Regions from separate parts of the Nitrospira sp. NS4 genome, predicted to be linked through region 1. Evidence: riboswitches for the same ligand, from Rfam matches in the RefSeq annotation. Region 1 holds a riboswitch; the other holds the start of a gene.

Region 1 (16,162 bases):
AATCGCCCGGCAGCAACCGGGCCAATTCGGCCGGCTTGATGGCTCGATACTTGGACGAACCGGGCTGCTGACGATCCAATACGGCACACTCCAAAGTCTTGTCCGCGAGAACCTCCCGCAGATGCGCGAGCAGCGCCGGCTGATCCGGAGCCGCTGCAGCCTTCTGATCGCCGGCGGTGTGTCCGGACTCCTCCGTCTCCTCTGCCGATTCCTGTCGATGCGCCAGAGATCCGATGGCCCAGGTACGGAGGGCCAGGCTCAACCCTTGATCGAGCGAGCAGGGAGCAGGCATCTCCGCCTTCAGATATTCCAGCATGCGCGCCTGAGCTGTCTTCGTCGCCGCGAGTACCGCATGTTTCTTCGTCTCTTCAAACGTGCCGTCATAGTTGATCGTGAGCAGCGCGTCCTTCTCCGGCTTCTGCCCCAGCTCGGCCAGCAGGATCCGGACGATGAAGGGCGCCTTGTACACCTCTTCAAACGCCTGCTTAATCACCGGCGCGATACCGTACTTCACCAGGCGCGATCCGGTCACATCTGACGGAGAGCGGTTGAAGCCTTCGACATGCGCCATCTCCAGCAGGTTGAACCGCAGCTTTTCCAGATCCGCCGGATGCCCCATGCCCGCCAGCGCGATCCGGTCGTAAATCTCGTAGAGCTTGGACGTCCCCTTGCTGACGGTCGTCAGCAGAATACCGGCTTCGTAGACCATCGCCACGACCGGGCTGCCCTGCTTGAACTGCTCATCGAGATAAGTGCGGCGATTACCGACTGCTTCGACCCACCGATACGGTTCTTCATACATGGCGCACCACCTTGGACTCGAAGAGCGGTTTCAGCCGGTCATCCGGCACCACGCGCACTCCATCCTGCGTGATCAATTTGATTATCGGATAGAGGTTGGACTCGCGGTTCACCCCGCCGGTCGCCGAATCAAACTCGGCGGCACTCGTCAGCAGTCGCAACGCCTGAATCGTGGCTTCTTCTTCGTTCAATGCCACGAGCGGACGTTCTCCCCAGGTATTGACGTAATGGAGAATGCCCCTGATCGTCGGAGAGCCTGAGCCGGATACCGCATATTCGACCCCTTCAAACTCGGCTCCCAGAATGTCGTAAAAATAAATCTTCGCCGTACCCTGTTCAAAATCGTATCCGGCAAACACCGGCACCACCGCGCCCGTGCCGGCCAACGCCGCGGCCACGTTCTCCTTTAAGAGCTTGGACACCGCGCGCAGCTTGCCCTCGAAGCTCAATTCCTGAAGTTGCGTACGCCGGTAGTATTTGAAGGAGTGCTCCAGCACCCGCACCATTTCATAGGCGGTGGCTGGCACTCCGGCGATGGCCATCACACTATGGCGATCGATCTCCAAGACCTTGTCCGTCCGGTCATACATCACCATGTTTCCGGCCGTGGCCCGCCGATCGCCCGCGACCAGCACCCCGTCGCGATACTTGAAAGCCAGAATCGTCGTCGCGCTCGTCAGTTCCTGCCCGTTTCCGACCAGAGCCGGATTGCCGAGTGTGTACCCCTGCTCCCGTAACAACTGATAGAAGTCACCTTGCATCCCCATTCAAACCTCCAGGCTAGGGGCACGAGGAGCCCCACCTGCCCCTTCCCCTCGCCTCCAGCCTATTGCCTCGTGCCTATTCCCCGGTTCTTTGCCGATACCGCTCGGCCTGTTTCGGATCGACCTTCTTCATCCGTTTCATCAAACTGTCTTTGTCCGGCGAACCGGTGTCCGGCCGCTTGGGTCCGCTGCCTTCGTCCGACGGGCTCGGTGCTTTCGGCATCGGATCGCCGGGCCCTTCGCGTCGTTCCGGCATGCTCGTGTATGTCATGATCGTGCATCCTTTCGTCGATTCCAGGCTGTCATCGCATCGGCGGGAGACGTCGCCGTCTCCAGCACTGCCGCACAGGCCTTCACATCCTCGGGATCAAACAGATCGCCCATCTCCAACGTCTTGGGCATCAACCCGCCGGAAAACTGAATGCGCTCCCATTGCATCGACTTAATCTGGTCGGGAAACCGCCGCACGCACAATCCGCGTACCCCCCCGCGGGTATCGCTGGGGCCGGCCGACAAGGCCTGTTCAATGTCGGCCTCGGTTGTCATCCGCCAGGCTTTGCCTTCCGCTTCCAGCCCCAGATAGAGCCCGCGCTCGGCATTCACATTGTGATATTCAAGATCCAGACTGGCCAACCAGGGGTCATCCCACCCGATGCGTTCCTCGCGCATGAATGTGTCCAACAGCCACAGCTTCGTGACCCAATCCAAGCGCCCCACCAATTTTGTGCGGTCTGTCGTCAGCAAACTCAGCGTCTGCCGCCATTCGCGCAGGATCCAATCCGTGTCCGGATCTGAGCCGGCAAACTGCGTCTCCGCCGCCGCGCAGTATTGTTCCTGAATCTCCACGCCCGTCAGCGTCTTGCCGTTCTTCTGACGCACCGCCGCTTTGAGATCGTTGTCGCGCGAAATGTGCTTCACGGCCACGACCGGCTGGTCGATCTCGATCTTCGGCGCGCGGTTGAGAGCAATCAACTCCAGGACCAACTGCGTCGTCCCCACCTTCAAGGCAGTGGCATATTCACACATATTCGCATCGCCGATGATCAAATGGAGCCGGCGGTATTTCTTGGGATCGGCGTGGGGCTCGTCCCGCGTATTCAGGATCGGCCGGTTATGCATCGTGTCGACGCTCAAATCCGTTTCCATAAAGTCGGATCGTTGCGAGAGCTGATACGATCCCGGCACAAAGCCGCTTTCCTGCGCCTCCACCCCGACTTTGCCGGCCCCCGTAATCACCTGGCGGCTGATGAGGAACGGGATCATCCCCTCCACCAACGCGGGAAACGGAACCGCGCGCGGGACCAGATAGTTGTCGTGACAGCCATAGCTGTGGCCATGGAAGTCGGAGTTGTTCTTGTAGACCTGCACATGCGGGCCGCCCAGCGTCCGGTTCCTGCGCTCGGCGGCGCGTTGTACCACCCGCTCGCCGGCCCGGTCGTGGGCCAGCAGATCGCGCAAGGTCCGGCACTCGGGCGTGGAATATTCCGGGTGCGTATGGTCGTTGTAGAACCGGGCGCCATTGGGCAGCACCAGGTCGCTCTTCATCTCGTGAAACGAAAAGGGCCGGTGGGCATCCACCTTGGCAAACTCGTCCTCTTCCTTGTCCTGCTGGAGTCCGGACACCCGGAACCCGCGCGAATCCTCATGCGGATCTTCGCCACTGTAGTCCCACCGCCGCTCGAAGGAGGCGGTCAGGTATGCCCGCACCAGTTCCATCGACTCGACGACCGGATCCACCACGTCGAGATCCTCGCGCGTGATGCCGTACTCTGTTTCAATGCCGAACAAACGCATCGCTAGATAATCTGATTGATCAACCGTTCCTCGGTCTGCCGCCCATGACGGAACGACGATACGCCGACCACTTGGTCCGGATGATGGTCGAGCAGCTTCAACCATTCTTCCGCCGCATCGTCCGGCGGCAACATCTCGCCTTCGCGGAACTCTTCCGACACGGCATCCAGCAAATCTTTTGGAACAAGGCCGGCAGGCTTCCCGGCCTGAATCGTCCGGTCGATCGCTTTCTCCTTCGCGCGCTGCACGATGGAGGAAAGAATCGCGCCGCTGACGAGATCGCCGCGATACAGCACCTTGCTCTGTCCGTTGCGGAGCCGGATCGAGAGCACCCGGTTTTCATCGGTCCGCTTGAAGATCGTGTCGATCACGTCACCGATGAGCGACTGAAACGCCTTCGCTGGCTCCCCGCCGCGCCCCGCGACACAGGCAGCATCCAGCGGCAGGTCTTCTCTGAGATACACTTTCAAAATTTCCGCAGCCGATTCGCGATTCGGCCGGCTGACCTTGATCTTGCGGTCGATGCGACCGGGACGCAGAACCGCCGGGTCGATCAGGTCCGGACGATTCGAGGCCAGGATAATCACCACGTCGCGCAACGATTCGATCCCGTCCATCTCCGAACAGAACATCGGCACGAGCGTGTTGGAGATGTTGAACGAGCGCATCGCCCGTCTCGTCCCCAGAATCGATTCCGCCTCATCGATGAAAATGAAGGGCAAGGCCCCTTCCCGCCGCCTGGCTCGCGCTTTGGCAAACAAGTCACGCACCATCCGCTCGGATTCCCCGAGCCACATGTTCAAGATCTCAGGCCCCTTGATGTGGAGAAACGCGCCGCCGGTGATGGGAACCTGCTTCTCGCCCTTCCCGCCATCAGGCATCGATTCGCTGACGAGTTTCGACAAGCTCGCCGCCGCCGCCTGACCGATGAGGGTCTTGCCGCAGCCGGGAGGACCGTAGAGCAGAAACCCTTTAGGCTGCGTGAACTTGAATTGCTGGAAGGTCTCCGCGTGCAGCAGGGGATATTCGATCGCCTTGCGAATCGCGCTGATCGCCTCCTGCTGACCGCCGATCTGTTCCCATGTGACCGTCGGCACTTCATCCAGGACGTGGGTCTTGCCTTTCCGGTCTTCCAGCTTTTCGATGGCGATCCGATGCCCCGGATCGATCCGCAATTCATCGCCGGCCTTGAGGTCCACCCCCGCGAGGTCGCTCGACCGTTGCAGAATCATGGACTGCCGGCCCATGTCCTGTTCGAAACGCAACCGCCCGTCCGGCAAGGCCTCGGCCAGCTTGAGCACCGGCCCGCTCCGGTCGTAGCCCAGCGTCTTGATGACCGCATAGGCTTCATTGACCAGGATCTGCGTGCCGATCTTCAGCACATCCGCCGGCACCCGAGGGTCGACGTTCGCGTAATACTCCGCGCCGCCCACCACGATCCGGGCCAATCCCTCGCCGGGGAGGTCGAGCAACGTGCCGATCCGGTTGGCCGGCGCCGTCAACTTCCCCACCACCTCGCTGATCTTTTTGTATTCGGCCTCCCGCTGCTGCTGGCTGGCGGCATTCAGCATGACGGAATGGCGGAGCTTGTAGAGGATCTGCTGGCGGGGATCGTTGTCAGGAAACGACGCCAGGCACTGCTCAATTAATTCCAGCGGGTCTGCCGTCGTCGCAGCCGGCCGCTTCCCCGCCCCTGTATCCGAAGGGCCTCCCGGCCCCTTGTCGTCCGCTCGATGGTCGCTCATGTGTTCCTCCCAACGAATCAGGCGTCATCATAACAACATGTCCGAGCGAGACGCCACCAGTGAAATGGCGGAGATTGGAGACTATTAGGACGGAGGAACGAGTGTGTTCCGACCACTGAAAGAGTGCTCGCACAGAACCTGCTGGCGGACTTTTTCAGCAGTCTGCTAATTGACGGCTTGGAGCGTGACCGACACTGATTGTCGTTTGTTCCCGCGCAGAATGTCGACCGTCACCTGCTCGCCGACTTTGCGGGCTTCCATGACATCCATCAGATCATCGATCGTCGCCACCGGTTTGCCGGCGACCGCCACGATGATATCGCCAAGTTCGATCCGACCGCTTGAGGTCTGCCGCGCTCCCTTGAGCCCGGCCGCATCGGCCGGCCCTCCGCGGGCCACTTTCCCGATGATCACCCCCTTGATACCCCAGCGCTTGGCCATGGCATCGGGGACCAGCGACACGCCCAGCCCGGGACGGATCAGCTTGCCGTGCTTGATCAACTCGGGAACAATCCGGTTGACGGTATCGACGGGCACGGCAAACCCGATACCGGCATGGGCGCCGCTCGGACTCACGATCTGGGTGTTGACGCCGATCAACCGCCCGCTGCTGTCCAGCAACGGCCCGCCCGAATTGCCGGGATTGATGGCCGCATCGGTTTGCACGACCCCTTCGATCGTCCGGTTCGACATCGACTTGATGGTTCGACCTAATGCGCTCACGACACCGGTCGTCAATGTATGGTCCAGCCCGAACGGATTTCCGATGGCCAGGACCTTCTGCCCCACCCGCAAGTCATGCGACGTCCCCACCGCCAGCGGCTCCAGGACACCCTCAGGAACCTGAATCTGCAAGACCGCCAGATCATGGTCAGGATCGGCGCCGACGACTTTGGCCTGATGCTCGCTCCTGTCGGCCAAGGTCACCTTGATCGAGTCCGCTCCGTAAATGACGTGAAAGTTGGTGACGATGTGGCCCTGCTTGTTCCAGACAAAGCCGGAACCGGACCCCTGCGGGACCTCCATGATATCGAAGGACCAGAAGTCGCGCTGAATCGCCGTGTTGGCGATGAAGACCACCGACTTGGTTGCCCGCTCGAAGACGGCCATGGTCGCCCGTTCATCCGGCCCCAACTCGGCAGGAGGCGGCGTCACCGGCCTCGGCCGCCCTTCGGCGCCGTCGTACGCGCCCCCCAGCGGCCTGCCCCAGTCCGCGGCAACGGGAGAGAGACTGAGGGAGAGCGCACAGGCTCCGACCGCGATGCGAACAAGCCTCCGCATGAACTGCCGCGTCATTGCCTTACTCCCCCATGATTTGAATAATGAGATCGCGCGTGCGGGACCGCGTATCGAAATCGACGACGACGACTTGCTGCCAGGTGCCGAGATGCAGAGTGCCCTCGGAGAAGGGAATGGTCACGGACGGCCCTTGCAGCTGACCGCGCAGGTGGCTGTGTCCGTTATCTTCGCCGGGATTTCTCCTATTGTGCTGCCACGCCGGATCAGCCGGCACCACCCGATCCCAGAAGGCTTTGGTGTCGGCGCGAATCCCCGGCTCATCTTCGATGATCATGATCGAGGCGGTCGTATGCTTGACAAACACCGTCACGATCCCCGCCTCCAACTCCGACTCTGCCAGGGCGGACCGCACCGACTGCGTCAGGTTCTCGATCTGCGTGTCCCCCCGCATGTTCACGCGCAACGCGACGGTATTGACGGCCATCTCAATGCTCCATCCGGCGTAAGAACCGGCGTTCCGAAGAAGAGAGCCGGCATCCCCGCGCTTCTTCCAGGACGCGGTCAAACGCACCCTGAGCAGCCAGACCACGCAGCGCGCCCATTACCGTCCGGCTCAAAATGCCTTCCTGCTGCAGCTTGTCGAGATACGCGAAGGCATCAGCCAGCGTTTCCTTCTTCCGCACATAATAGTCACGCCCGCGCCGCTGATTGCTGTAAGCCTCGAACTGTTCGCAGGCCACCAGAATTTCCGCCAACTGTTTCACCCAGGGCTTCGCCGACGCCAGCCGCTCGGGGTAATAGTAGTAAAGCATCACCTGCTGCATCCAGGGAGCCCACGTGATCCCCATCTGCTTGATCGCGGGACGGACCGCCCGCAGGCGGCGCGCCAGCCGTCGCGCATAGCCCAGCCGCATCTCCACCTGCTCAGCCGCCCACCGATCCATCTCGATCCCGGCCGCGTTCAGATCGCGACGATACAAGGAAAGGAACGCCTCGGTTTCCCGGCCATAGGCCGTATCGGCATGGACGGCGCGCCACTCGCGCGGCCTGGTCGGAATGCCCCGCTCCCTGGCCCATGACCAGATAGATCCAAACAGTTTTCGGTCAAGCCCCGCCCGTCCCAGGTCGTGCAACAGACAGGCGATCTGATAGGAACGCACCCGCTCCGGATCGTGGCCTAACGACGCGGCCACGGCCGCACACATCCGCGCGGTCCGCACCGCATGCGGACGATCGTACCCGCGAATGATCCGCCCCTCCTGTTTCGGGTGGGGATAATCGTAGAGCCGCATCAGTCCCGCCACCAGCGGGCGGGGGATCAGGAGCGGTGCCGACGAACGATGGGTTGACATACGTACAATCGAGCAGCCACGCACGTGAGCCGCGAAGACCGGCCGGCAGAATATCGTCGCGTGAAACAGGGTGTCAAGGCGACGGCACCGGCGCGGCACTCGCTCAATCGGTCGAACTTTGCTATGCTGCGCCTCATTCATCCGCCATGAACGATTCCACCTGCAAAGCCTGTTCAGGCACCTGGCCAAAAGCCGATCACTTTATCGCCGACCTCGGATTGACACGGGCCTATCTCCATGACGATCAATTCTTTCCCGGCTGGACGGTGCTGGTCTTTTGCCGGCATGCGACGGAACTCTTTCACCTGGCGCCGACGGAGCGGATACAGCTGATGGAAGAAGTAAACCTGGTCGCCACAGTTCTTGGCCGGGTCTATGAGGCCAGGAAGATCAATTACGAACTGCTGGGCAATCAGCTCCCCCATATCCACTGGCACATCATCCCCCGCCTTGCGACCGACCCGGCCCCGCTCGAGCCGGTGTGGCGGGTGCAGCATGAGCCGGTGCTCCGTTCAGGGCCCGACCTCCTGAGTACGATCCAGCGCCTGCAACAGGCCATTCAGCAGGCCCGCTGACCCACGCATCGCCGCTCCCGGCAGGGACCTCCGCCGGGCCCACCCGCCTCAATTCGGTGCTATAATGAAAACCCGATTTTGACAACTTATCCGGAGGGTTACAGGTTTCCGATGCGTCATCGACTGGTGCTTGCGGCCCTCCTGTCCCTCTACTGCCTCGCACGGCCTCCCATCCACTCATCCCTCGCCCAATCGCCTGAGAGCGAGCCGCCCCTCTTGATCGAGACTCCGCCTCCGGCTCCGGAAGCTTCCCCTGCTCCACCACAGCAGGATGAGCACCAGCGTCCTGAACTTCTTCCCCGGGAGCGTGAGGACGCCGTCATGATGCTCGGAGAACTGCGTGGCGCAGTCCGTGTGTCGCCGGACGATGCGGGCGACCGGCTGAAGCTGGCCCAAGGGCTTTACCGCATCGGCGACCTGGATGCCGCGCTCGACGAATGCCGGATCGCCATCAAGCTGGAGCCGGAGAGCGCCGCGGCCCATCTGCAACTCGGCGTCACGTTGATGGCCAAACAGGATGGACGCGCCGCGGCCGCCGCCTTGATGGACGCCATCCTGCTCGACCCCGCATTGACGCAAGCCCATTACAGCCTCGGCAGCGTCCAGTACTCGCTGGGCAACCTCAGCGCCGCGATTCAATCCTATCGGCGGGCCTTGGAGCTGCAGCCGCATTTTCCCGACGCCCGCTATCGCCTCGCGCTGGTCTTGAAGCTGACGAACCGGCATCAGGAGGCGGCCCGATTCATGGAGGAAGCGGCGGTCGGCGGCATTCCGCAGGCGCAGTTCTTCACAGGCAATGCCTATCGCAACGGACAGGGGGTGGAGAAGAATCCCGCGCTGGCGATCAGGTGGTGGACGATGGCGCTGGAGTTCGGCCACCAGCGCGCGGCGGACTCACTGTCGCAACTGCGCCGCCAGGCCCTTTCGCCGGAACAGCCTGAACGCCGCCGGAAAGAAGCCCTCGAGGCGTTCAGGCGATATCGCGAGGCACTGTGGAACGACTACCCGGATGCCGCGGGACACGATCCGGGTGACTCATTGGGCATCGCCCTGCTCAACAACAGCGAATCCTCCAACGGAGTCACCGCGCTGTTTCACGAAGCCTTTGCGCTGAGCGAACCCGCGCACGAGGAGCTGGCGCGCCTCTATGAGAGCGGCCTCGATAGCCGCCTCGCGCAGTTCGACACACGCATCCTGACCTGTTTTGAAACGACTGCCGCCGACGGTTTCATTCCCGCCAAGAAAGCGCTGGCGCGCATCTACGGCAAAGGGCTCGGGGTCACAGTGGATATGCGCAAAGCCAAAGCGATGCTTAAAGGCCTGCCCAAGCGGGAAACAACAGCGATTCTGGACGAGATAGTTGGACGTTAGCAATTAGCCATGCTCGATGCTGCACGCCTGTGGCGACAGTTTCTCGGTTCCTCCCGGCTCCAAGCCTCCGTCATGGGGCTGTTCGCGACTTGGCTGGCATTCGGCTTCCAGGCCGCTGCCCCGGCCACCTTCGCGGCCCTGGACTGGAGCGCCTACGATGTCTGGCTCAGTTACCGCGCTCCCATCCCCGTCAGCCCCTCCCTCATCATCGTCACGCGCGATCCCGCCAGCGAAGCGGAGTTCGGGACAGGACCATGGGACCGGGCCATCCTCGCGCGCCTGCTGACGAGCGCGCATGAAGCCGGAGCCCTGGCCATCGGCCTCGACCATCGTCTGGATCATGCCAGCCCCGCGCAGCGCGGCGGAGCGGCGAGCGATGCTCTGCTGTTGGAGGCTCTCGGTACCGCCTCCCCCGTCGTCATCGTGCAAAGCGCCGACGCCACGCTGGCCTCGGATGCCTCGATCGCGAGCCATTTATCGGTCGCTCCCCATTCCGATCATGTCGCACGCACGGTACCAGCGGCATCGACCGATGACACCCAAGCCGCCCCGGCCTTCGGCGTTGCGCTCTACAAAGCGTTTCAGAAACAGGGCTCACCGATACAGCCTTCTCTTTCCCCGACAGGCAGCGGATCGCTCCTGGTCAATTATGCCGGCAATGGCACGATCGCCTCCTTCCCGACTGTTCCGGTTTCAGCCCTGTGGAGCGCCATCGAGCAACATGAGAACGACCGGCTCACTGAGTGGTTCAGGGGGAAAGTCGTCGTGTTGCTGCCGAACCAGCTCACGGAGGGAAACTGGCTCTTGCCCACGGGGCAGACCGTCGCCAGCCAAGTGATCCATCTCCATGTCCTGAACATGCTGCTGACAGACAATCGGCTCTGCCAGACCGGCGCAACCGGCCGGTTGTTGGTGACACTGGTCGTGGCGAGCATGGTTGGCTGGCTCCTGCTCCGGTTCCGGTTCCGGGGGACCATCAGCCTGTTCCTTGCCGGAACAGCCATCGCAACCTATGGCCTCCTCATGCTGCTCGCGCTCGCAGCAATCCACCTGGTGCTGCCCCTTGCCTTGCCTCTGACCGCCGCTGCGTTCGTGCTGGCCGGCACGATCATCTGGAGCCACCTCACTGCACACCAACGGCTGATGCTGGCGGAGCAGAACATGCTGCGCGTGCAGCAGGAGGCCGCCGCCGTGCGTGAAGCCCTGGTCCTGCGCGAGACCCGCGCGGAAAGCCTGCAGGAAGACCTCGCCGCCGCGCGGGCCGCCATCACGCAATCCACTGGCCAACAGGAAGCGTTAACCGGAGCCGCCGAAGCCCTTCGTGCCCAGCTTGCCGAGGCGCAGGCACAGGAAGAAGAGGCGCGCGGAAAATTGGAACGCCTCGAACAGCAATTGCACAGTCTGCGCGCCGCCACGAGGGAACCGGCCGCGGTAGGCGACGTGGAACTCGATCGCCTCCGCGACGAGTGCCGCCAGCTGGGCATCGTCACCCGGGACACAGGACTCCTGCGCCTCTATCGGGATCTCAAAAAAGGAGCCAAGTCGCCCCTCACCGTCCTGCTGCTCGGCGAGCCGGGTACCGGGAAAGAACTCTTTGCCCGCGCGGTCCATCGGCTCAGTCCTCGCACGAGCAGGACCTTCATCGCGGTCAACATGGCGGCCATTTCACCGGAGCTGTTCGAAAGCGAACTCTTCGGCCACACCAAAGGCAGCTTCACCGGTGCCACAGCAGACCGGCGCGGTTACTTCGAGCTGGCCAATCACGGGACCATCTTCCTGGATGAAATCGGGGACCTGCGGCTGGACCACCAGAGCAAGCTGCTGCGGGTGCTCCAGGAAAAGTCGTTCTATCGTGTGGGGGCCACCATGCCGACCACGGTGGACGTCCGCATCGTCGCCGCGACCAATCGCGACTTGCAGCGCGGCGTCTCCGAAGGCTGGTTTCGGGAAGATTTGTATTTCCGGCTGACCGGGCTCGTGTTCCGGCTCCCGCCGCTGCGCGAACGGACCGGCGACGTACCGCTGCTTGCCGACATCTTCCTGACGGAGATCGCCGGCCAGATGGGCAAACCGGTGCCGCAACTATCAAACGAAGCGTTACGATCCTTAGTTGACCATGAGTGGAAAGGCAACGTGCGGGAGCTCCGGCATTGCCTGGAACAGGCCATCGCATTGAACGACGGGCCGCTGCTGTCGAAAGAGTCGCTTCGACTCGGCAGCGGGTCCGCGCTCACCGCAGGCCGGGCGAAGCAGAGCCAGATGCTCCCCGAGCCGGCCGGCGATGCGGCGGTGTTGAACTGCCTGAGGCAGCACGGCTTCGACATGCAAGCCACGGCCAAAACCCTCGGCTGGGACCGCAGCACCGTGACGCAACGGCTCAAGGGCCTCTGCTTTCAAGCCCTGGTTGAATCCAACGGCGACCTGGCCAAAGCGGCGCTCGCCATCGCGGGCGATCCGGGGCACCTGCGAACCGTCGAACTGAAACTCATGGATTACCACAGTCACTTATTGTCCGTGATTGAACCCTTCAAGACCGCCGACGAAGCCATTTCAGATTGCAAACGGCGCTTTAAGAACCTGCCCGACCGCCACTTCGCATCGGTCGAGGCACTGGTGCGGCAGCACTTTCATCAGATCTGAGACGTCAGCCCCGGCGCCGCGCAGGAGTCTCACAGAGACCTGCCCTAGCCTTCGTCGCTCAGGCCATCGCCATGCCGCAGGGCTTTGCCCGGATGCTCGCCTGGAGGCAGGAGGTGCCTGGGGACAAAGGCCATCCCCGCAATGAGGGTCGGCACCACCGCGCTCGCAATCACAGCGGCGACGAGAAAAGAATATTGCTCCTGGGTCACCAACCCATGGGACAATCCATAGAGAGCAGAAATCGTCCCGAATGTCAGTCCCGTCGACATCAGCAGCGTGTAGTACCAGCGTTCGTTGCGATCCTGCCGGAAGAGGCCGATAAAGGGATAGAGGCCGAAAATCTTGGACGCCACCTTGCCCATGAGCAGCATGAGGAAGACCAACGGAGCCGCGATCAGAGCCGGCAGAGACACGAGTGTGCCGGCGCGAAGAAAGTAAAAGGGCGTGAGGAAGCCCACCGTCAGCGTCCGCAGTCGGCGGATCCAATGCGCATCCCTCGCTGCGCCTCCCGCAAGCACCATACCGACGAGGTACGCCGGCAACACCGCTTCGCTCCCCGACCACAAAGCCAGCCCGCCGAGCCCGAACAGAATCAGCATGATCCATTTCGTTCTGATCGCAGCCGTCCGATGCGCGTAGTGTCGGGTCAGCCACGCGGTCATGGACGGTAACAACGCCAGCACCGCAAGGCTTCCCACAAGGAACACGATCGTCTTATCGGTGAACGGCGCGAAGAGCAGGCCCAGAGCGATGACTGTTCCGAGGTCATTGATGAAACAGGAGCCGAGAATGCCTTTCCCGAACTCCGTCTTGTTGAAGCCGGTTTCCAGCATGACGGCATAGACGACCGCCATGGACGTCGTCGAAAGCGCGATGCCGCAGAGCCAACTGGCATTCGCATCCCATCCCAACAGATAACGGGCGATGGCGGCGCAACCCAAGAACGGCGCCAGGAAGCCCACCAGCCCGACGACGCTCACCTCAGTCAACTTCGTGCGGATCACATCGGGGTCCAGTTCCGCCCCGGCCAGGAACGTCAGCACGACCGCACCGGAGGCGGCAAGGAATCGCACCCATTCGGAATTGGCGGCAAGCACATCGCCCAGGCCGAACCAGTCCGTGGCAGCGGCGGCAGCAACGCCGACACAAATCTCGACGAGCGCGATCGAGAGACCCAGGGAAGACGCAATGAGGGCGGAAACGACCGCGAGGGCGAGCCAGAGAGATGCGGTGATGAAGATGGGTTCCATCCGGGAGTCCTCCGTTTCGGCCGGGTTGTCACAGACCGGTTGCCGCCACGCTGGCATAATCCTACGGCTACGGCAGTGAGGGTAGCGTAGGAGTCATCAGCCTGGCCGAGGCGGTTCAACGGGGGACTCCATCCCCTGGTGAGGCACAGTATAGCCCAAATACCCGGGAGCAAGTCAGACTATTCAGAGGTGAAAATCCCTGCACGGGAAGTCCCAGCCGATTCCCTGCTCTCGGATATTGAGGCTGGACACCGGTTCTTTCCCTTCACACATTCGCCACAGGCCGTGAGGCATTGTGGTGGCCCCTGCCTATAACTCGAATGGATCGGCGATCCAGAGTCCTGCTATGTCATTGATAGTTTGTACTTTTAATGAAGAAACTTGATTGCACTTCTCGGCACCCGGCTTGCACATGTCCCCCACGCTCCCTGGACCATCTTTTTATTCCTTGGACTTTTCTATGACACCCTCTTTCCGGACCACAGAAATACGCTTCACTCAGGCTTCCCTCGCTGTCACGGCAACCGCCACAGCCTTGCTAGTCTGGTCAACCGGTTCGTTTGCCAAAACGGCCCTGGATCAAGGCCACATCGGTCATCTGCTGGCAGCGATGCTCTTCGGAGCCCTCGCCGGATTCCTGGCCTATGGCAACCTCTGCTACGAATTGGCTCGACTCGGACGGCTGAAACGGGGACCGGTCGATGAAATGGATGCCTCGCCGTCTGATCCACCATTCAGTCTCCAGCAGGCCCCTGCCATCACGGTCCTGGTGCCGTCGTACAAGGAAGAAATCCCCGTCATCCGTCAAACGCTCTTGTCTGCCGCCCTCCAGGACTACCCGAATAAACGGGTTGTGCTGCTGCTGGACGATCCTCCTGCCCCCACAACCCCGTCCGACCGGGCCGCGCTCTGGGCCGCACGAAACCTCTCCGTTGAATTACAGACGCTGCTCGATGAACCGGCCACCCGCATCACCCATGCCCGCGCGGCATTTCTGGCCAGACGCTCGAAGGGCGCCGTGACCGCGACCGACGAATGTATCCGGCTCGCAGATTGTTTCCGATTGGCCACGCAGTGGTTCGAAACCCTGGCCAAGGACTCCCCGACCGATTCACACACCGATGTTTGGTTTGTCGAGCAGGTGCTCAGGCAACCAGCCGAGGCATGCCGGGAAGCGGGAGCCCGGTGGTTCGCTCGGCGGAGGGAATGCGCGCTGCCCCCCGACGAACGGCTCCTGGACGAGATCGACGCCGCCTATGCCCAATTAGCCGCCCGCTTTCAGGTGGAGCTCGAGGTCTTCGAACGGAAACAATACAGCAACCTGTCCCATGAGCCCAACAAGGCCATGAACTTGAACAGCTACCTGGGCCTGATGGGCAGACGCGTACGCCCGATGACGCACCCGACAGGTCTCGCACTGGAAGAAACCTCCCTGCCGACCGGCAGCCGCCTCATCCCGAACACGCCCTATGTCATTACGCTCGATGCGGACAGTCTATTGAAACCTCACTACGCCAGCACCCTGGTCCGCCTGATGGAACAGCCGGAATTCGCCCGGGTGGCAGTCGCCCAAACTCCCTATAGCGCCTTTCCCAACGCCCCGGGCGCGCTGGAGCGGACCGCCGGAGCCAGCACCGACATTCAGTACCTGGTCCACCAGGGCTTCACACACTTCGGCGCCACCTTTTGGGTCGGCGCCAATGCATTGTTGAGAAAGTCGGCGCTGGAAGAGATCTGCACGGAATCCGTCGAAGGAAGGCACCTCGTTCGCCGCTACATTCAAGACCGGACAGTCATTGAAGATACGGAATCGACCGTCGATCTGCTGGCGAAAGGATGGTCGTTGCATAACCACCCCGAACGGCTGGCCTATAGCGCCACCCCGCCCGATTTCGGATCGCTGATCATCCAGCGGGCCCGGTGGGCGAACGGGGGCTTGATCATTCTGCCCAAACTGCTCTCCTTCCTGCGCTGCACGCCGAAGCAGGCGCGAACCGTGCCGCAAGCCCTGCTTCAGATTCACTATTTGACCTCGCTGGCCTTCGTCCCTTTGAGTGTGCTCCTTCTGTTTGTGATCCCGTTTCCATCAGAGTTGATGACTCCGTGGATGCTGGTAGCCGCGCTCCCCTACTTCGCTCTCTATGCCCGAGATCTGGAGAACATCGGGTATCGGCCGTTCCGGGATCTGTTTCGCCTCTATGCCCTGAATTTGCTGCTGCTCCCCGTGCACCTGACTGGCGCGCTCACTTCTGTACGGCAGGCGATCGCCGGGACGAAGATTCCCTTCCGGAGAACGCCAAAGATCTCCGGACGAACCAGAACGGCGGGGCTGGATCTGGCCATGCAGCTCGGCATGCTGTTCGGGAGCACACTGATGGGACTCTTCCACGTCTCCCACGGGGGATGGAGCTCGGGAGCCTTTGCCCTCATCAACGCCGGCCTCCTGCTGTACGGCATTCGCCAGTTTATCGGCTTCGCCGAAATGCAGCAGGATCTCAGCCTGAGTGTCACAGAACTCCTCCGCAACGTGACGGACCGGCCTTTGGAGGCCTACTCGCGACTCACAGGCCGGGCGTCAGCCCGGTTCGCCTCCGTGAGTGAGTGGAGAAAAGGGTTCGTGCTCCCGCGCAT
Region 2 (16,162 bases), on a different contig from region 1:
CAGCGCAACCGCGAGGAATCTGTGGAACGCCATGGCCAACCTCCAGGAGAAAGACTCAGCAAGAGAATTGTGTGTCATCATCCTCCCTCATCAGCGGGCAGTCAAGATTCCTCACGCGGGAATGGCGCCAGTCGGTGAATTGACGCAACATCCTCGTTGTATCCAGGGGGGCTATCGGGTATCTTAGCGGGATGTTCATGCGCACTGCGTCCTCACCGCTGAAGGCCCTGTTGTTGGGCGCGGTCTTCTGCATGACGGCGGCCTGCAGTCAATTCAATGTCCCGAGACTCTTTACCCCCGCGCCTCCGCAACAGGTCATCCCGGCCTCCGTGACGCTGGTCCTCGATGACTCAGTCAAAACCGCCCTCTTCGAATATACCGCTTGCGCCGACATCGTGATGTGGAAAGGGCATTTGGGAGACAGCCTTGTCCGGGCGTTTCAGGACATGGGGCAAACCCGTTTTACCCACTTCTCGCTTGGTGAGGCCCCCGCTGCGCGACAGACCGCTGAGCCGGGAATATTCCCCGTGAGAGCCACCGTCAAGCTCACCCACAAGTCATTCACGAGCAGAACACGCACCGGTGCGGACGACCGCTACATGGCCCAACTCGACATTCACCTCGTCGCCACATTTTACGATACTCAGGGGCAACCGCTGCCGGACGCGCCTCTCAACTATTCGGAAGCAGTCAGTGTCTTTACCCCGCAATTCGGCGCCAGCAGCCAATGCGCCACCCAGGACCTCGACGAACTCCTGCGAACGGCAGCAGGACAACTGGCGGCGCAATTCCCCTCCTATGTCGAGCAACTGATCGCCAAGCAGCAGAGGCAGACCGAATCAGCCCGGCAAACAGCCACAAACCGCCCGTCTCAGGGTGAGGCCTCCCCGTTGACCGTGAAGGTCACGCTGCTTGACGACAATCAGAACCTCATCCTCGAAAGCAGCGAGAAAGTCAGGGTCCGGATCGACGTCACCAATACCGGCACTGCCCCCACAAACCAGGCGTTCGCCACCTTCTCGGGGACGCCAGCGCTCACCGAGGCCTTTGCCGGCACGCTGACCGCACCGGTCACCATCCCCGCGCTCCAGCCGGGAGAATCCACCAGCGCGATGGTCGTGGGACAGCTTCCGGCACGCTTCGATGGCACCCGGGGTGAGCTGACTGTGACGATCTCCTCCGCTGACACCAAAACCGGCCCCTTGGCCAGCCAAACTCTCGTGGCAACCATGGCCCCGATCGGCGCACCGGCGGCAGCGGCCCCATCGGCCGGGCAGTCGGCACTGTCCTCTGGAGCAATCGGTCAGGGTCAGAACCGCTACGCGGTCGCCGTGGGACTGAGCCTGTATCGCTCTCCCTGGGCCGGCTGGCGGGATGGCCTCTCGTTCGACAGCAAGGGAACCATCTCCCTGATTGCCCAGTCTCTCAACGTGCCGGACAGCCATACCCTGCTGCTGCAGGATGAGCTGGCCTCCCAGGAAGACATCGAAGAAGCGCTGGCTTCCTGGCTCCCCAAGCAGATGGGCAAAGATTCCATCGTCTTCTTCTATTTCAACGGACAGGCCTTGGCGGACCCCAAGACCGGCGAGGTTTATCTCATTCCCTACGACGGTACCCCGGCTTCGTCCCGCTCCCGGCTCATCTCGCTGCGCTGGCTCCAAAGCCGCCTGCAGAAACTGGGCGCCAAGCTGGCTCTCTCCATCATCGAAACGCCACTGGCCACCGGCGCACTGTCGAAAGACGGCAAGCCTAAATCAGTGACACCAAACTGGATTGCCGATCTGGACGGCTCCTCAGGCCAGACCGGTCGACCCTTGATCCAGGTTGCGGGAAATTCAGGCTCGTCACGTCAGCAGAACAGTCTGCTCTCAGGGCTGACCGGCCCGGCCGACCTCGATCACGACGGCATCGTCACCCTCGGCGAATGGCTCCGCTCGCTCAGAGGCAGCGCCGTCACAGTGCCGGCCCTGCCGCCGGCATTGGGCGTGCAGTCGATCCCCCTCAGCCGGGTGAATCAACGATAACCCCCCTCGCCTTTCTTCTGGAGATTTTCTAACCAGGCCGCCACATCGTTCCCCTCCTTCATAAGGAGGGGCGAGGGGAGGTCGAAGATGTCGGCATCCTGATTGGCTCATGCGTGCAAGTGCGGCGATCTGCCGACAGGGACTCTACCCCTCCTTGCCTCCCCTTACAAAGGGGAGGACTGAGAAATACCGGTCGCACTTAACCATCTTTATCACGATCTCCTGGCGTCACAATCGGTTCCCCTCCTTCGTAATGAGAGGTAAGGGGAGATCGAAGCCTTATCTATTTACTTGGCCTGAACTGCCACTTTGCGGTGAAGGACAAAGAAAAACCCCGCCGAGGGGATCGCCCTCGGCGGGGTTTCATGTTCTGACTGAGACGAGAGATCCTCTCGCCCCTAGCCTCATACCTCTTGCCTGCGTCTTAGAAGTTGATTTGCAACTGGGTATAGGCCCAGGTGGAGTTCACTGATGACTGCGGGCCGTTTCCAGATGTGCTGCCGGCCACAGTCTGATCAATTGCCCCACCGCTCCACAGATAGGCGCCGCCGGTCTGCCAGGCCACCTTGTTGCCCTTGAAGAACAGGGTATAGATCAGGTCCAGTTCCTTATAGAGCGAGTTGCTCGTCGCAACACCACTTGCTGCTGGCATAACCGCGCAGCCCTGAGATGCGGTGTACCAACAGTCACCGTTGTTGGCCTTCTGGAACACCCAGTACCGCGCCTCGAGGTGGCTCTGCTGGGTCGGATTCAACTGGAGACTACCGCTGAAGCCCAGCATATTCCGCCAGGCCATCCGGTCGGCATAGCCCATGACGATATGGTTGGTCGGATAGAGGTTCTCGAAGGTGTTGGCGTTGCCGTTGCAGTTACCGCCACGTGCGCAAGCTCCCCCATCGCCATCGCCAGAAGCATAGTTAAACTCCAAGCCGACGCGCGGGTTGGTCGGCACATTCTGCAACGTGATGCCGCCTTCCACCGCCAGGGCCGTGGCATTGATGTGCAACGTGTTCGCCTGGCCAGCAACAGCCATCGATCCGGTCTGCCAATAGCCTTCAAACGTTCCATCAAACATGCCCTGCCGATAGGCGACCCGGCCACCGAGGGTGTGCCGGTTCTGGCCAGGGGCATGAGGAGCCAGCACATTCCCCACACCAGGGGTAACACCGCCTGTTGTTGCGACACCCGTCTTGTTGTTCAGGAACACCCAGAGAGGTTCGATCGCTAACCCAGCGATCGGCTTGAAGGCCAGACGCGTAAAGAGGAGGTCGGCACTATTGCTGCCACCCTGTAAAGGGGTCGTATTATTCGCGGATTGTCCAATTCCTCCCGAGGAGGCTCCAGAAGCAAAACTGTCCTGATCTGACAAGTGCAACCAGCCGCCCCAGACTTCATAGGTGGGCTGGTTATACTGTATGGTGATACCGTCATGCGAGAAAGCCTGATTGTTCCAGTCGAAATGGCCGAACAGACGGTGATTACCCATCACGACGAGCTGACGGCCAGCCTTCAGGCTCAACCCATCAACGCCCAGATTGCGGATCATGATGAAGGCCTGCCGGACGCCGAGGATGCTGCCGTTGACCGCACCCGTCTGGCTCGCGGCGTCGTTCGCGTTAACGGCATTCGAGTTTGCACCACCCCAGGTCTTGGAATACTGCAACTGGGTGAAGAAATCGACGTCCTGCGACGCGGAATAGTTCAAGCCGATCCGCGCCCACTGCTGAACACCCGCATCTGCAGTCTTGTCATTTGCTGACCGCCCCGCAGCACCGCTCGCATTCGCCCCAAAGAACCCGTTATTACGGTACTCCCCTCTGACCCGCATATCGCCGGAAAGCGTGAACTTGCTGATGTCAAACAAGGGGCTCTTGGGCGGATCGAAATTCCAATAGGGAACCAGATCCGGAAAGCTCCGCGGCACCGGCGCACCGTGCCCCGGCTTGTCGATCACCGTCGGGGCTACTGGCGGGTCGGCCAAGGCCTGGCCGATCGGCATCGATCCCATCAGGGCCGCTGCCAGCACCCATTTTGCTGCTTCCTTGCTTCGTCTCATAGCGTTCCTCCTGTGAATTGGATAACAGCCCCTGGTGGCTCCACTCCCTCAGACAGGCTGTCGACTTGCGATCCAACTACCCCCACTATGACGGCACCATTCCGTCGTGCCCGGTGCCCTACCGGAAGGGCCTTCCTGATCCCTCCCGTCCTCTGCTTCCGCCGCCCTGCTGCGATACGTCACTACTACACGACTTCTTTCGTTGTGGCTTGTAAAATCTCGTTTTTCACTCACCCTGGTCCTGTACCGACACTCTCTCTTCATCCGGCTTCACGGCACGAGGCCAGAGGCAGGGGGCTAGAGGTATGAACACCCGCATGGCCGGTAACCGGAGAGTGGGCTCAAGTCGGCTGAGATTGAGTGATCCTCTCACTCAGGCCCCATACCGTCCCATCGCCTCTCGCCACTTACCCCTTGCCTGCCGATCAGGCCTGCCCCGACTCGTTGATCGACTTCTGGCTCTGCTCCGGCTTCTGCCCCGCCGCGTTGATCTCTTCTTCGGCTTCTTTCATGGAGGCCTGGAAGTCCTGCTCGACCATCTTCACTTCCTGCTGAATCATGTTGATCTCAGGCTCAACCGATTTCCGCAGGTCTTCCGCCGTTTCCTTAAATCCTTTGACCGCCTTCCCGACCTGCCGTCCGACCTCCGGCAGTTGCTTCGGCCCGAAGAGCAGAAACGCAATGACGAGAATGATCAGTATTTCGCCGGCTCCGAGTCCAAACATGTATGTCCTGGCAAGAGGCCAGGGGCGAGGGGCCAGGGGCACTGAGCATCCGCACTCTCATGTCCACTAGCCTCTCGCCTCTAGCCCCGTGCCATCCTTCCGTCTTGTTAACCCTGCTTCGTCTGCTCGCTCTGCTGCACCGGTGCGGCCGGAGGCGGCGCGGCCTGCGCCTGGGCCTGTCCGGCAATCTGCGTGGGCGGCGCCTGCGCGGCCGGGGCCTGCTCGCCCGGCGTCACGTCGATGGCGTCGGCCTCATGCACGGTCTTCTTGAATCCCTTGATCGCTTTGCCGAGCCCTTCTCCCAACTGCGGCAATTTACCGGCGCCGAAAATGATCAACACGATGATCAAAATCAGCATGAGCTCCATCCAGCCGAATGAGCCGAACATCTAGTACCTCAATAATAAGCGTGGTGAGTGATCGGTGACGGGCGCTTGGTCCATACGGACCGAGCAACTTTGCGGGAAGAGCAAGACAACTGTCTCTGGCCAAGCCATCAAATCTTGCACGGTACCCTTTCTTGCCCATCCTGCATTGAGATTCAGCGTCCTATACGAAAGATGGGGTAAGTACCTAAATCGCGGGGAAGGCTATAGAAAACTCAATGGCAAGTCAAGGAAAAATATTGGGAATAGCGCGGGACGAGAGGCAAGGGACGCTTGAGCAGCAAGCTGTCGGCGATCCGATACTGAACTGTCCTCCCCTTTGTAAGGGGAGGATAGGTGGGGTAGAGCCTCGCAACCTGCCACGCCGCTCACCAACACGCAAGCCGGTCATGGCCGCCGGAATCCTCGACCTCCCCTGGCCCCTCCTGTGACGAAGGAGGGGGACAGAGTGGCGCGATTGCGCGCTATTTGCAGGTAAAATGGTGGTATTCGATCGGGCTCGGCGGGGCGGTAAGGGCCACATTCACCGTATCGGGATCGTACCCGACCCCTTCCAGATCCGGCGCGGCCGTCGCCAATTCCTCTTCGGTCAGATAGGCCACCGTATCCGGCACGCCGTTCCGCTTCAGCGAGAGGAGCATCCCGTTCAGCGTCTCCCGCTCCTCCTGCGGCATCTTGTCCTGCAAGGGGAAATCGAGCTTTCGGCTGTAGGGGCTTTCATAGGACTCGTTCAGCGCCTTGATGGTCTTCAGCACGAGACGGTCCTGCTCCCAGGACTGCAGCTTCGGCCCCGCCGAAGGATGGGTCGCCAGCAGATCCATGAGGGTGATGACGTTGGTGTTCAACGACCGGCCGACAAACTCCCGCTGGGGTTCGATCGTGATCCTGCCCAGGCCGAGATGTTTCGCGACCGCCTCAACCAGGGCGAAATTGATCATGAAGCTGTACTGCCCGCCGAACTGGCCGTAGCAGGGCTTGTCCGGATCGTTGAGCACTTTCGGATCCGCCGTCCCGGCGTCGAACGCGCTGAACCCCACCGCGTCGGGAGCCAGCAGGCGCTTGGCCTCCTTCAATGTGGCGAAGGCCCCCAGGTTCACGGGGACGAGCACCTGCTCGTCGATGGTCTTGAGAAACTCCGTGATGGTCTTGCGATAGGGCACATCCTTCCACTCGACCTTCCGGAACTCCTTCTCCCAGACCAGGTCGTCGAGAAACGCCGGAAAGGTCTTGAGTCGCTCCACGTCCTTCGCCTCGAACGCCCGGACAAAACCCGACCAATCCTGAATCGTGGCATGCAGCATTTCGCTGAGATTGGGGCGCAGATATTCCTCTTCGATCTCGCCGGCATTCCTGGCCATGAGCTTGGTCGGCAGGTCGTTCCAGAGTTCGCTGCAGATGATCCGATCGACCGAATGGTCCGCCACCCCGGCAATGTGCTCCACGCTCCCCTGCAGCCCCTCGACCCGATCCCGATGCGGGACGAGGTCCGGATGGGCCAAGGCGCCGTCGAGAATCGACTGTTCCCAGTCCACGAGCACATAGCGGACGCGGGGGTAGACCAGGCCGTCTTTATCCAGCGTCTTCAGATGGCTGAGGAAGCAGGCGGCGAGGTTGCCGTTGCCGGGACCGAGTTCGAGCACAATCAGGCGAGGAGCTAGGGATGCGGGGCTAGGGGGCGGAGCATCCTTACTCTCACCTCTCGCCTCACGCCCCTGGCCTCGTGCCTTCTCGCGTTTCGTGACCTGCTCGAAATAATCCGCCGCGAGCGCGTGCGCCAGACGATAGTCGGCGGAGGCGAAGGTCTGATAATAGGTCCTGAGCTTGTCCCCTCTGAGGCGATAGAACAGCGTGTTGATGTGGGCCTGCCACTCATCCAGCGGCTTGTAATCCCCGATCAACTGCGGCAATGCGTCGGCGTCTTGAAGCATGGTTGAACTCGTGTGTGATAGGTGATGCGATTTGCGTGGGCGGAATTGTAGCAGACGCTTGGAAACCGCCGCAATCGGGAGTCTCATCGCTGTCCACCATCTGCGTTCGGCTCTCAGCTCTGCGTCCCCTCCCTTTCGGCACAGTCCCATTTCGTTCCCCTCCTTCGTCAGGAAGGGCCAGGGAAGGTCGAGGAATCAGCCGCTCGACCAGGCCAGGCCGTTCACAAGCCGCACAGCCACCGGTGCTCTCTACCCCTCCGATCCTCCCCTTACCAAGGGGAGGATCGCTCCGTATTGAATCTGAGCCAGCTCATCACGCCCCCTTCAGACTACCCTTGACTCCGCTACGTGAGGGGGTGTACCAACTTTTCATGACCGCCCTGTGCCGCGTCCTCATCGCCGTTTCGCTGGGCACCTCGCCGTGCTGGGCGGATGAACTGCCGCTGACAAAGAATCTCCCCGTTCCCGACTTTCAAAACAAGGCCCAGGATACCAAGCCGTACAACTTCGATGCGCCGCCCGGCGGCATGTTCCGCTCCATTACCATGGCCGAGGGGTTCGAAGAGGAGTTGGGGTTCCGCCGCACGCATGAAATCGTTCCCGTCCAGCCGACGGAACAGTTTCCCACAGGAACGCCGGCGGTCTATATCGTGTTCCACCTGCACCAGCATTACCAGGCCTTCCAGGTCTTCGGCCGCTGTTTCCCCGAGGCTGTGCCCGGCCTTGCGCCCGGCACCATGGTCAGCGAGGACGCCATGTATATGGCGCTTGAGGATGAAACCGGGTACCTGAAGCTCTTCCCTCCCTCGAAGGAATGGACACCCGGCCGCTATAAAGTGGAGATCCATGCGGGGGAGGAAGTCAACGAGATGAGCCTGGTCGGGACGATGCGCTTCACCATCATCAAATAGGCACGAGGCCAGCGGCGATGGGCAAGGGGCCAGTCAGACCGGAACCGGACTCTTAACTCCCATGCCTCTCGCCTCTAGCCCCTCGCCACGTGCCACCCGTCACGAATCTCTACCCTTCGATTGACGCACGGCGCGGCCCGGTATATAAGCAAGCCCGACAGCACCAACGGTGATGGGGTTCACCGGAACCGCCTGCGCCCCGCGTCTCAGGCTGATAACTCCTACGCACCCGTATGGTAGGAGTGTCGTCGATGGCCGCACCGGATCCCGCTTTCCCTCAATACCACATCAAGAACATCGTCGCCGACATCCTCGCCGAATTGGGGCTGCTGATCCGGCTTGAGCGGAAGATGCTCGGCCTGCTCTTCTCCTATGCGGTGGCCATCGGTATGTTTCTGCTCTGTGTTCCGATCGCTGTGCAGGAGCTCGTGAGCACGTTTTCCTTCGCCGTGGAGCCAAGGATGATTTTCACGCTGGCCCTCGTCGTCGGCAGCGCCTTGACCGGGGCCGCCGCCTTCCGGGTCGTGCAGGCCCGCGGAGCCGAGACGCTCCAGCAACGCATCTATGCCAGGATCGCCATCGCCTTCACCGAAACGCTTCCCCGGCTCAAGGAGGATTCGTTTCTGCCCCAGCATGCGCACCGCTTCAAGGAAGCCGACCTGCTGACGCGCGCGCTGGTCGCGATGGTGTCGGACCTGTTCAATGTGGCCGTGGTCGGCACCATCGGCATGTCGATGCTGATTTTTTTCCACCCCTATTTTCTGCTGTACAACGTCAGCCTGGTGGCCGGGTTTGTCGTTCTGCTGACGATCTTCGGCCGCGGGGGGTTCCTCATCACCCTGGAGATGTCGCGCCTCAACTACGAGATCTACCACTGGATGCAGAATATCGCCGCGAATCTGCCCCACCTGCGCGCCGCCGGGCACAGCCCGTTTCTGATGCGGAAGACGGACGCCCTGACACAGGCCTATGTGCGCGTGCGGCAACGGCGCTCCGACCTCCTGACAGGCCGCCAGTACAAGGCCGCGACGCTCTGGCAGGTCGCCGGCCACACCGGCATGATCGCCACCGCCGGCATGCTGGTCGCGCAAGGGCAACTGACCGTCGGCCAGTTCGCCGCCGCCGAACTGCTGGCCGGGCAGCTGCTCCTGAACATGGATACCCTGGCCCGCCGCATGGTCCATATGTTCTTCGCCTTTGTGTCCTTCCGGGAGATGAACGCGTTCTTTGCCCTGCCGCAGGACCAATCCGGCGACAAGATGATCGTCCCGCGCGGGCATTTCGGCCTCGACGGCCTCACTGTCACGGCGCGTAATCTCTCCTTTGCCTACCCGGGATCGGCGCCGCTCTTCGAACACCTCGATCTGGAGGTCGTCTCCGGAGAAAAGATCGCGCTGCTCTGTCGCTCCAACCTGCAGAAAACCGCTCTGGCCAAAGTCCTGGCCGGGCTGCTCCCGCCCTCCGGCGGGGCGGTCCGCTATAACGATATGAACCTGGTCGAAGTCCGCCTCGATTCCATCCATCAGTATCGCGGCCTGATGCTGGATTCCCACCCCACGCTGCTTGAAGGCACGATCGAGGACAATCTGACGCTGGGCCGCGCCGCCATCTCCCATGATGATATCCAGTGGGCGCTCCGGTTCGTGGAACTCGACGACGAGGTCGACCGCCTCCCGGAGGGGCTGGCCACCCACGTCACCGGCCACCAGGACCAGTTCACCTTAAGCCAGACGCTGCGCCTGCTCCTGGCCCGGGCGATTGTCACGCGGCCCCATCTCCTGATCATCGACGGAACCTTGCACAACATGATCCCCACGCTGCGCGACACCATTCTGCGCCGGCTTTGCTCCAAAGACGAACCCTGGTCGGTCATCTTCGCCACCAACGATCCGACGTTCACCTCCCACGTTGAGCGCCGCGTGACGGTCGCCTGATTCTCTTATGGAGGTGCTTGCGTGACCTGGGAAACCGTGGCAATCTGGATCGGCAGACCCCATGAGCCTCGCTCATCTCCGTTCGAATCGGCTTGTCCGTCGCGCTGGTGGACATCTGCGTCGGGATCGCCGGCGGCAACACGCCGGATGTGCGCCCGACGACCTGGATTCTGTCGCCGGCCGGTCCGCCCCGACAGCCCTGGAGTTCACCGCGCTGAGGGAGGTCTGAGCATGTTTCGAAAAATTCTGGTGGGCAATGACGGATCCGCAGGAGCCATGAACGCGCTCAGGACGGCGCTGGCCCTGGCGAAACGCGACGGCGCCGAGTTGCATGAAATCTCCGTGGAGGAACACCTGCCCCGCTACGGCGCGCTGATGGGCGAGCTGGTCGAAGCCAGGCAGGAGGCCCGGAATTTTTTTCACCGGGTTACGCAAGAGGCGGAAGTGATTGCGCAGGCGCAGAACCTGACGCTCATATCCCACGTCGTGCCCGGACACCCCGTGGAAGCCATCACGAAATTCGCCCATGACGGCGGCTTCGATCTCCTGATCGTCGGGTTCACCGGCCACTCCAACATCTTCGGCCGCATTTGGGGAGGCACGTCCCAAAATCTTGTCCGCCTATCCCCCTGCACCGTGCTGGTGGTGAAGTAACGACCTATCGCGCGAGTGGCGGCGAGAAACACTCCTCCTGCAGGCGTTTGACCACCTCCCGTGCATCCGCTAGAATGCCCGCGTGATTGCACGCCGAGCCCATCCGTTCCGGAGCCTTCAGGCACCATGACCTCATCATCCCGTCCATGGGCCTCCGTCGTCATTCCCATCAAGGATGAACGAGACAATCTGACACCGCTGACCGAGCGCGTGATCAAAGTGCTATCGGCCCGCGCGGAATCCCGGCAGGCCCCGTTCGAGCTGGTCTATATCGACGACGGGAGCACCGACGGCAGCGGCGAACTCCTCGACCAGCTGCAACACAATTATCCGATGGTCCGCGTACTGCACTTCGACCGGAACTATGGGCAGTCGTCCGCCTTCGATGCCGGCTTCAAACATTCGACCGGCGACCTGGTCATCACGCTCGACGGAGACCTCCAGAACGATCCGGCCGATATCGACCGCATGCTGCCGCTCATACAACAATTCGACCTCGTCTGCGGCTGGCGCAAAACACGCAACGACAATCTGGTGCGCAAGCTCTCCTCGCGCATCGCGAACAAGGTGCGCAACGCCGTGACCGGGGATCGCGTGCACGACACCGGCTGCTCGTTGAAGATCTTCCGGCGGGCCGTGGTCGAAAAACTGCAACTGTTTACCGGCATGCATCGATTCTTTCCGGCGTTGGCCCTCATGCACGGATTTACCGTGACCGAGATCCCGGTCAGCCACTATCCCCGCGCCCACGGCATCTCGAAATACGGCGTCGGCAACCGCCTCTTCAAGTCGCTCTACGACCTCATCGCCGTGCGCTGGATGCAACAGCGCTGTCTGCGGTATCGACTCCGTGACCAGTGACGGGCCGGCAATAAGAAAGGCGAGGGGCGGGAGGCGAGAGGCGAGGGGTGGGACACAAGGGATTTAAGGATCTGGCTGTCTGGCAGGAAGCAAAGAATCTGGCAGTCTTGATCTATAAGATATCTGATAATGATATGCCGCGCGTGGACTTCGGCCTGCGCGATCAAATCCGGCGCAGTGCGGTGAGCGTGGCGAGCAATCTCGCCGAAGGAGACGAGCGCGATACCGACAAGGAATCGGTCAGATATTTCTTCATCGCCAAAGGGTCCGTCGCTGAACTGCGCACGCAGCTTCAAATCGCACACGAATCGGGCCACCTGAACGGAAGCATCTATGAAACGATCGAGAAAGATTACGCCACGCTGGGGAAAAGAATCGGCAAGCTTATCCAGTCGCGATGCCCGCCCACTCGCCCCTAGCCTCTCGCCCCTGGCCCGTCCATGACCACCACTGAAACCATCTGGATCGCTATCGGATTTCTCGGCCAGGGGCTCTTTTTCGGCCGCTGGATCATTCAATGGCTCGCCTCGGAACGGAGTGCGTCGAGCAAGGTGCCGGTGGCCTTCTGGTACATGAGCCTCATCGGCGGCCTCATCACGCTGGCCTACGCCATCTATCGCAAAGATCCGGTGTTTATCGCCGGACAAAGCATCGGCTCCGTGGTGTATGTCCGCAACTTGATGCTGATCTATCGCCCGAACGAGACCGACAAGGCAAAGGGTGATCGGTGATGAGCGATCTGTCCGAACCGACTCCGGGCTCTTCCCCCATCACTCATCACCCGTCACCTGTCACCTATCCGGTGTCGCTCATCGCCCGTCATGTGCTGCTCTTGCTGGCCCTCTGCGGAGTCCTGTTCTTCTGGAACCTGGGGGCCCTCGGCCTGACCGATCGCGACGAAGGCCGCAATGCCGAGGCCGGCCGGGAGATGCTGGAGACCGGCGACTGGATCAGCCCCACCTTCAACTATCAACCGCGCTACCAAAAACCGGTCCTGGTGTACTGGCTCATGAGCGCCTCCTACAAGCTGTTCGGCGTGAGCGAATTCGCCGCGCGTTTCCCGTCGGCTCTCTTCGGCCTGGGCCTGGTCCTGATGCTCTATCTGTTTCTCGCGCGGCTGCGCGACCCGATCACGGCGCTGCTCGCCGCGCTGATGCTGGCGCTCAACCTGCAGATGATCGCGCTCAACCGCATGGCCCTGACGGACAGCGTGCTGATCTTTTTCACCACGCTCTCCCTCTTCGCGTTCTGGCTGGGATTTCAGACGACGCGGGAACGGCGGCGCTGGCTCTGGATCTGCTACCTCGCGATGGGGCTGGCGACCCTGGCCAAGGGACCGGTGGGATTCCTGGTCCCGCTCATCACCATCACCCTCTACCTGTCCCTGACGAAGCAATGGGGGCGATTCCGGCAGGACGGAAAACCGCTTGCGGGCCTTGCCCTCTGCGCGCTCATCGCCCTGCCCTGGTACGCCATGATGTGGCAGCTTCACGGCAGCGACTATACCGCCGCCGCCCAGGCCAACACAGTCGGCCGGTTTCTCAAGCCGATGGAAGGGCACAGCTTCGGCTTTCTGTTCTATGTGCCGGTACTCCTCCTGGGCTTCTTCCCCTGGAGCGGCTGGCTCCTCTTTGCCTGGTATGACGCCTATAAGAAGTGGCGAGAATTCCGGCGAGAGGCTGGGGGACAAGCAGTTGCTGAGCAGGCCACCCCTGGCCCCTCGCCCCTGGCCCCTCGCCCCCCGGACGCGCCGAGTCTGGAGTGGTTCACCGCCGCCTGGATTGCGGGCACCTTCGTCTTCTTCACCCTGTCATCGACCAGGCTCCCGCATTACATCGGTCCGCTCTTTCCGGCCGCCGCCGTTCTGACGGCTTTGTACTGGTCCCGCTGCGTTGCGGAACCCGCTACCCGGGGCGCCAGAGCCTCCGTCCATGTCGTGATGTGGCTGGGCTTTCTCCTGGCAGGAGCCTTCGCCTGCATCCCCTGGATCTACGACTCAAAGATCGCCGGGAAGCTGGTCAAAGAATTCCCGTTGGCCACGCAAGTCTCCATGGGAAGCGGCCCCTACATCGCCGCGACGATCCTCCTGATCGGCATGGGACTGGTGGGAGCGTTCGGGCTCTCGGAGACACGCCGGCGCGCATCGTTTTGGGCAGCCGGCGGTTCCCTCGCCGGTGTGGTGCTGGTGCTGATGCTCTTCATCCTGCCGGCGGTCAACCGGTACTTTGTTTCACCGCCGCAAGAGCTGGCTTACGCAGCCGGACTGAATCTCGAACCGGGCGAGCAGCTGATCGTCTACGCCTCGACGAGGCCATCCATGGCCTTTTATGCCCGCCGCAAGGTGCTCTTTGTCGGGAAGGGGGAAGAAGAGAAAATGCGCGCGGCGCTGTCGCAGTCCGGCCGCACCATGATCCTCCTGCCTGAGACCTTCGTGGAGAAACTGCCGGGCGACGTGAAAACCTATCAGCCGATCTTGAAGCGCTACGGTTATCTGCTCCTCGCAAGCCAGCCGATGGTGAATATCCCGGAATCGGCCACGCTTCCGCCGCCGCCCTCGACGACGAAAGAGCCGCTCATCTTCGGACATTGAGTATGTGGACAGTGACGGGTGATGCGTGATCAGTGAAGCGGAGACCGGATCCCCCTCTCACGCATCACCGATCACCCATCACAAGGAAAAAGCGCCACGGCCGACTACAAGGACGACCAGGCTCAGCACCACTGCAGCCAGCAGCTCACACTCTCTGACGATGGCGAGGCTCCTCGTGGCTTCGACAGCCTCTTCACTCTGCCCCCCACGGAGCCACAACCCCACACACAGGAAGCCCGCCGCGGCCATCACCAGTGGCGCCGCGGTCATCAGCGAGAGGCCCAGCGCCACAGCCATGAGCCCTGCCTGAGGCGATCGCCGCCAGAGAGATGCCACACCGGGCCACCACGCACGTATACGGCCCCACAAGCCGGTCCCCGCGAGCACTGCGCCGAGCCCCATCAACAGAGAGCTTTCCCATCCCGGCGTCACCGGATGGGTCACCACCCACAGTAGCGCAAAGATCCAGACCGTCCCGATCGCCGCCTGCCGCACTCCCGCTTCAACCGAGGTGCGCCACTCCTTCCAGGGCGCCAGAGCCAGGGCCCCGCTCACGAGGCCGAGGACCGATCCGCCGAACACATCGGTCGTGAAATGCGATCCGCGCAGCACGCGACTCAGCGCCACGAACGCGCCCGCCCCGAAAAACAGCAGACTGCAGCGCGGGAATCGCCGGGCCAGGACCGCCGCCAGGGCAAATGTGGCCGTCGTATGACCGGAGGGAAAGGAGTCAAAGCCGGAAAGCAAGGACGGGGCGATATCCCAGTCGCCCGATGTTGAAAACTTCGGCCGGGGCCGCCCGACAAGGTGTTTGACGGTGTGAACCAAGACCGTCGCAATCCCGTGCGCCCATAACGTTTCAATGCCCGTCTGAATCCCGCGCGACGGGGGATAGGCCCATCCCGCCGCCAACAGAATCGCGCTGACCGTGAGCAACTGCCGCCCGTCGCCGAGCCAGTTCCCGGCATGGCTGACGAACGCCATCCAGGGCACCGTCAGCGTGCCGCCGCCCTCAGGCGTGGTGATCGTGCGAAGATAGCGCGCGACCGGGCCATCGAATTCGAGGAGCCCCCAGAACACGCAGACCAGCGCGGCGCAGATGCAGGCCAGAGACAGAAGGCGCGGGGCTGGAGGCACGGGGCTAGAGGAAAGATGCTGGCGGCTGCTGGCGGCCGTTCTCTGTCCCTCGCCCTTCGCCTCTTGCCCCTCGCCTGACAACGTCACGGCACCCAGTCGGCGAGGAACACGTTGAATTCACCCGGCTGCTTCGCGTTCCGGTCGGAGATCCAGACCAGGCGTTTGCCGTCCGGCGAAAACATCGGGAAGCTGTTGAACTGGCCCTCGAAGGTCAGACGTTCAAGCCCGGCGCCGTCGTCCCCCACAAGATACAAATGAAAGCTGGGACGGCCTCCCTCGCCGCGCGTCTCGACGTTCGAGGAGAAGATGATGCGTTTCCCGTCCGGATGGAAGTAGGGGGAAAAGTTCGAGGCGCCGTTCGACGTGACCTGATGTTTGCCGCTCCCGTCGGCGTTCATGATAAACAGTTCAAGCTGGCCCGGCTCGACGAGCCGCTGTCCCAGCAAGTCCTTATACTTCGCGATCTCCGCGGGATCAGTCGGGTGGGATGCGCGATAGACGATGCGCTTGCTGTCGGGCGAGAAGAACGCCCCCCCGTCATAGCCGACATCGTCGGTGAGCCGCCGATGGCGGGACCCGTCGAGATCCATCGCGTAAATATCCAGATCGCCGTCTCTGACCGACGTCCACACAATGGTTTTCCCGTCCGGCGACACGGTGGCTTCCGCATCATAGCCGGGCGTGTTGGTCAATCGCTGCATTTCCTGACCGTCGATGCGCACGGCGAACAGATCGTAGTTGTCGAGCGCCCACCGGTAGGGCCCGTCCCGCGCCGGCTTGGGGGGACAGTTCGGCCCGCTGAGATGCGTCGAGGAGTACAGCACGCGCCGGTCGCCGGGAAAGAAATAGCCGCAGGTCGTCGCGCCGGACCCGGTGCTGACCAGCCGGACCTGATCGCTCTCCAGATCCATGACATACATCTGGTAGCAACCCAGCCCGATCTCCTCCGGTTTCAG

Evidence for each region. Region 1 has a riboswitch for fluoride ahead of ACO9S2_RS11015 (cation:proton antiporter). Riboswitches for the same ligand answer to the same signal wherever they lie in the genome.
Region 2: it holds a riboswitch for fluoride, as region 1 does, so the genes downstream of both, ACO9S2_RS05935 (ATP-binding cassette domain-containing protein) here and ACO9S2_RS11015 (cation:proton antiporter) in region 1, are expected to answer to the same signal.

What each region holds. Positions count from the first base shown of each region.
Region 1 is NZ_JBMWAN010000003.1:482,971-499,132, reverse strand. It holds gene ACO9S2_RS11070 (hypothetical protein) at 1-802, opposite strand, end outside; gene ACO9S2_RS11065 (proteasome subunit alpha) at 795-1,568, opposite strand; gene ACO9S2_RS11060 (ubiquitin-like protein UBact) at 1,642-1,836, opposite strand; gene ACO9S2_RS11055 (proteasome accessory factor PafA2 family protein) at 1,833-3,359, opposite strand; gene ACO9S2_RS11050 (AAA family ATPase) at 3,362-5,104, opposite strand; gene ACO9S2_RS11045 (S1C family serine protease) at 5,270-6,400, opposite strand; gene ACO9S2_RS11040 (secondary thiamine-phosphate synthase enzyme YjbQ) at 6,405-6,827, opposite strand; gene ACO9S2_RS11035 (hypothetical protein) at 6,829-7,695, opposite strand; gene ACO9S2_RS11030 (HIT family protein) at 7,842-8,270, shown strand; gene ACO9S2_RS11025 (tetratricopeptide repeat protein) at 8,382-9,641, shown strand; gene ACO9S2_RS11020 (sigma 54-interacting transcriptional regulator) at 9,651-12,281, shown strand; gene ACO9S2_RS11015 (cation:proton antiporter) at 12,326-13,531, opposite strand; fluoride riboswitch at 13,612-13,676, opposite strand; gene ACO9S2_RS11010 (glycosyltransferase family 2 protein) at 13,992-16,162, shown strand, end outside.
Region 2 is NZ_JBMWAN010000002.1:288,001-304,162, forward strand. It holds gene ACO9S2_RS05900 (hypothetical protein) at 1-33, opposite strand, end outside; gene ACO9S2_RS05905 (hypothetical protein) at 198-2,024, shown strand; gene ACO9S2_RS05910 (alginate export family protein) at 2,449-4,080, opposite strand; gene tatA (twin-arginine translocase TatA/TatE family subunit) at 4,506-4,805, opposite strand; gene tatA (twin-arginine translocase TatA/TatE family subunit) at 4,913-5,194, opposite strand; gene ACO9S2_RS05925 (hypothetical protein) at 5,656-7,119, opposite strand; gene ACO9S2_RS05930 (hypothetical protein) at 7,491-8,030, shown strand; fluoride riboswitch at 8,190-8,261, shown strand; gene ACO9S2_RS05935 (ATP-binding cassette domain-containing protein) at 8,282-9,964, shown strand; gene ACO9S2_RS05940 (universal stress protein) at 10,196-10,618, shown strand; gene ACO9S2_RS05945 (glycosyltransferase family 2 protein) at 10,745-11,479, shown strand; gene ACO9S2_RS05950 (four helix bundle protein) at 11,527-11,898, shown strand; gene ACO9S2_RS05955 (lipid-A-disaccharide synthase N-terminal domain-containing protein) at 11,920-12,210, shown strand; gene ACO9S2_RS05960 (ArnT family glycosyltransferase) at 12,210-14,069, shown strand; gene ACO9S2_RS05965 (phosphatase PAP2 family protein) at 14,148-15,206, opposite strand; gene ACO9S2_RS05970 (hypothetical protein) at 15,290-16,162, opposite strand, start outside.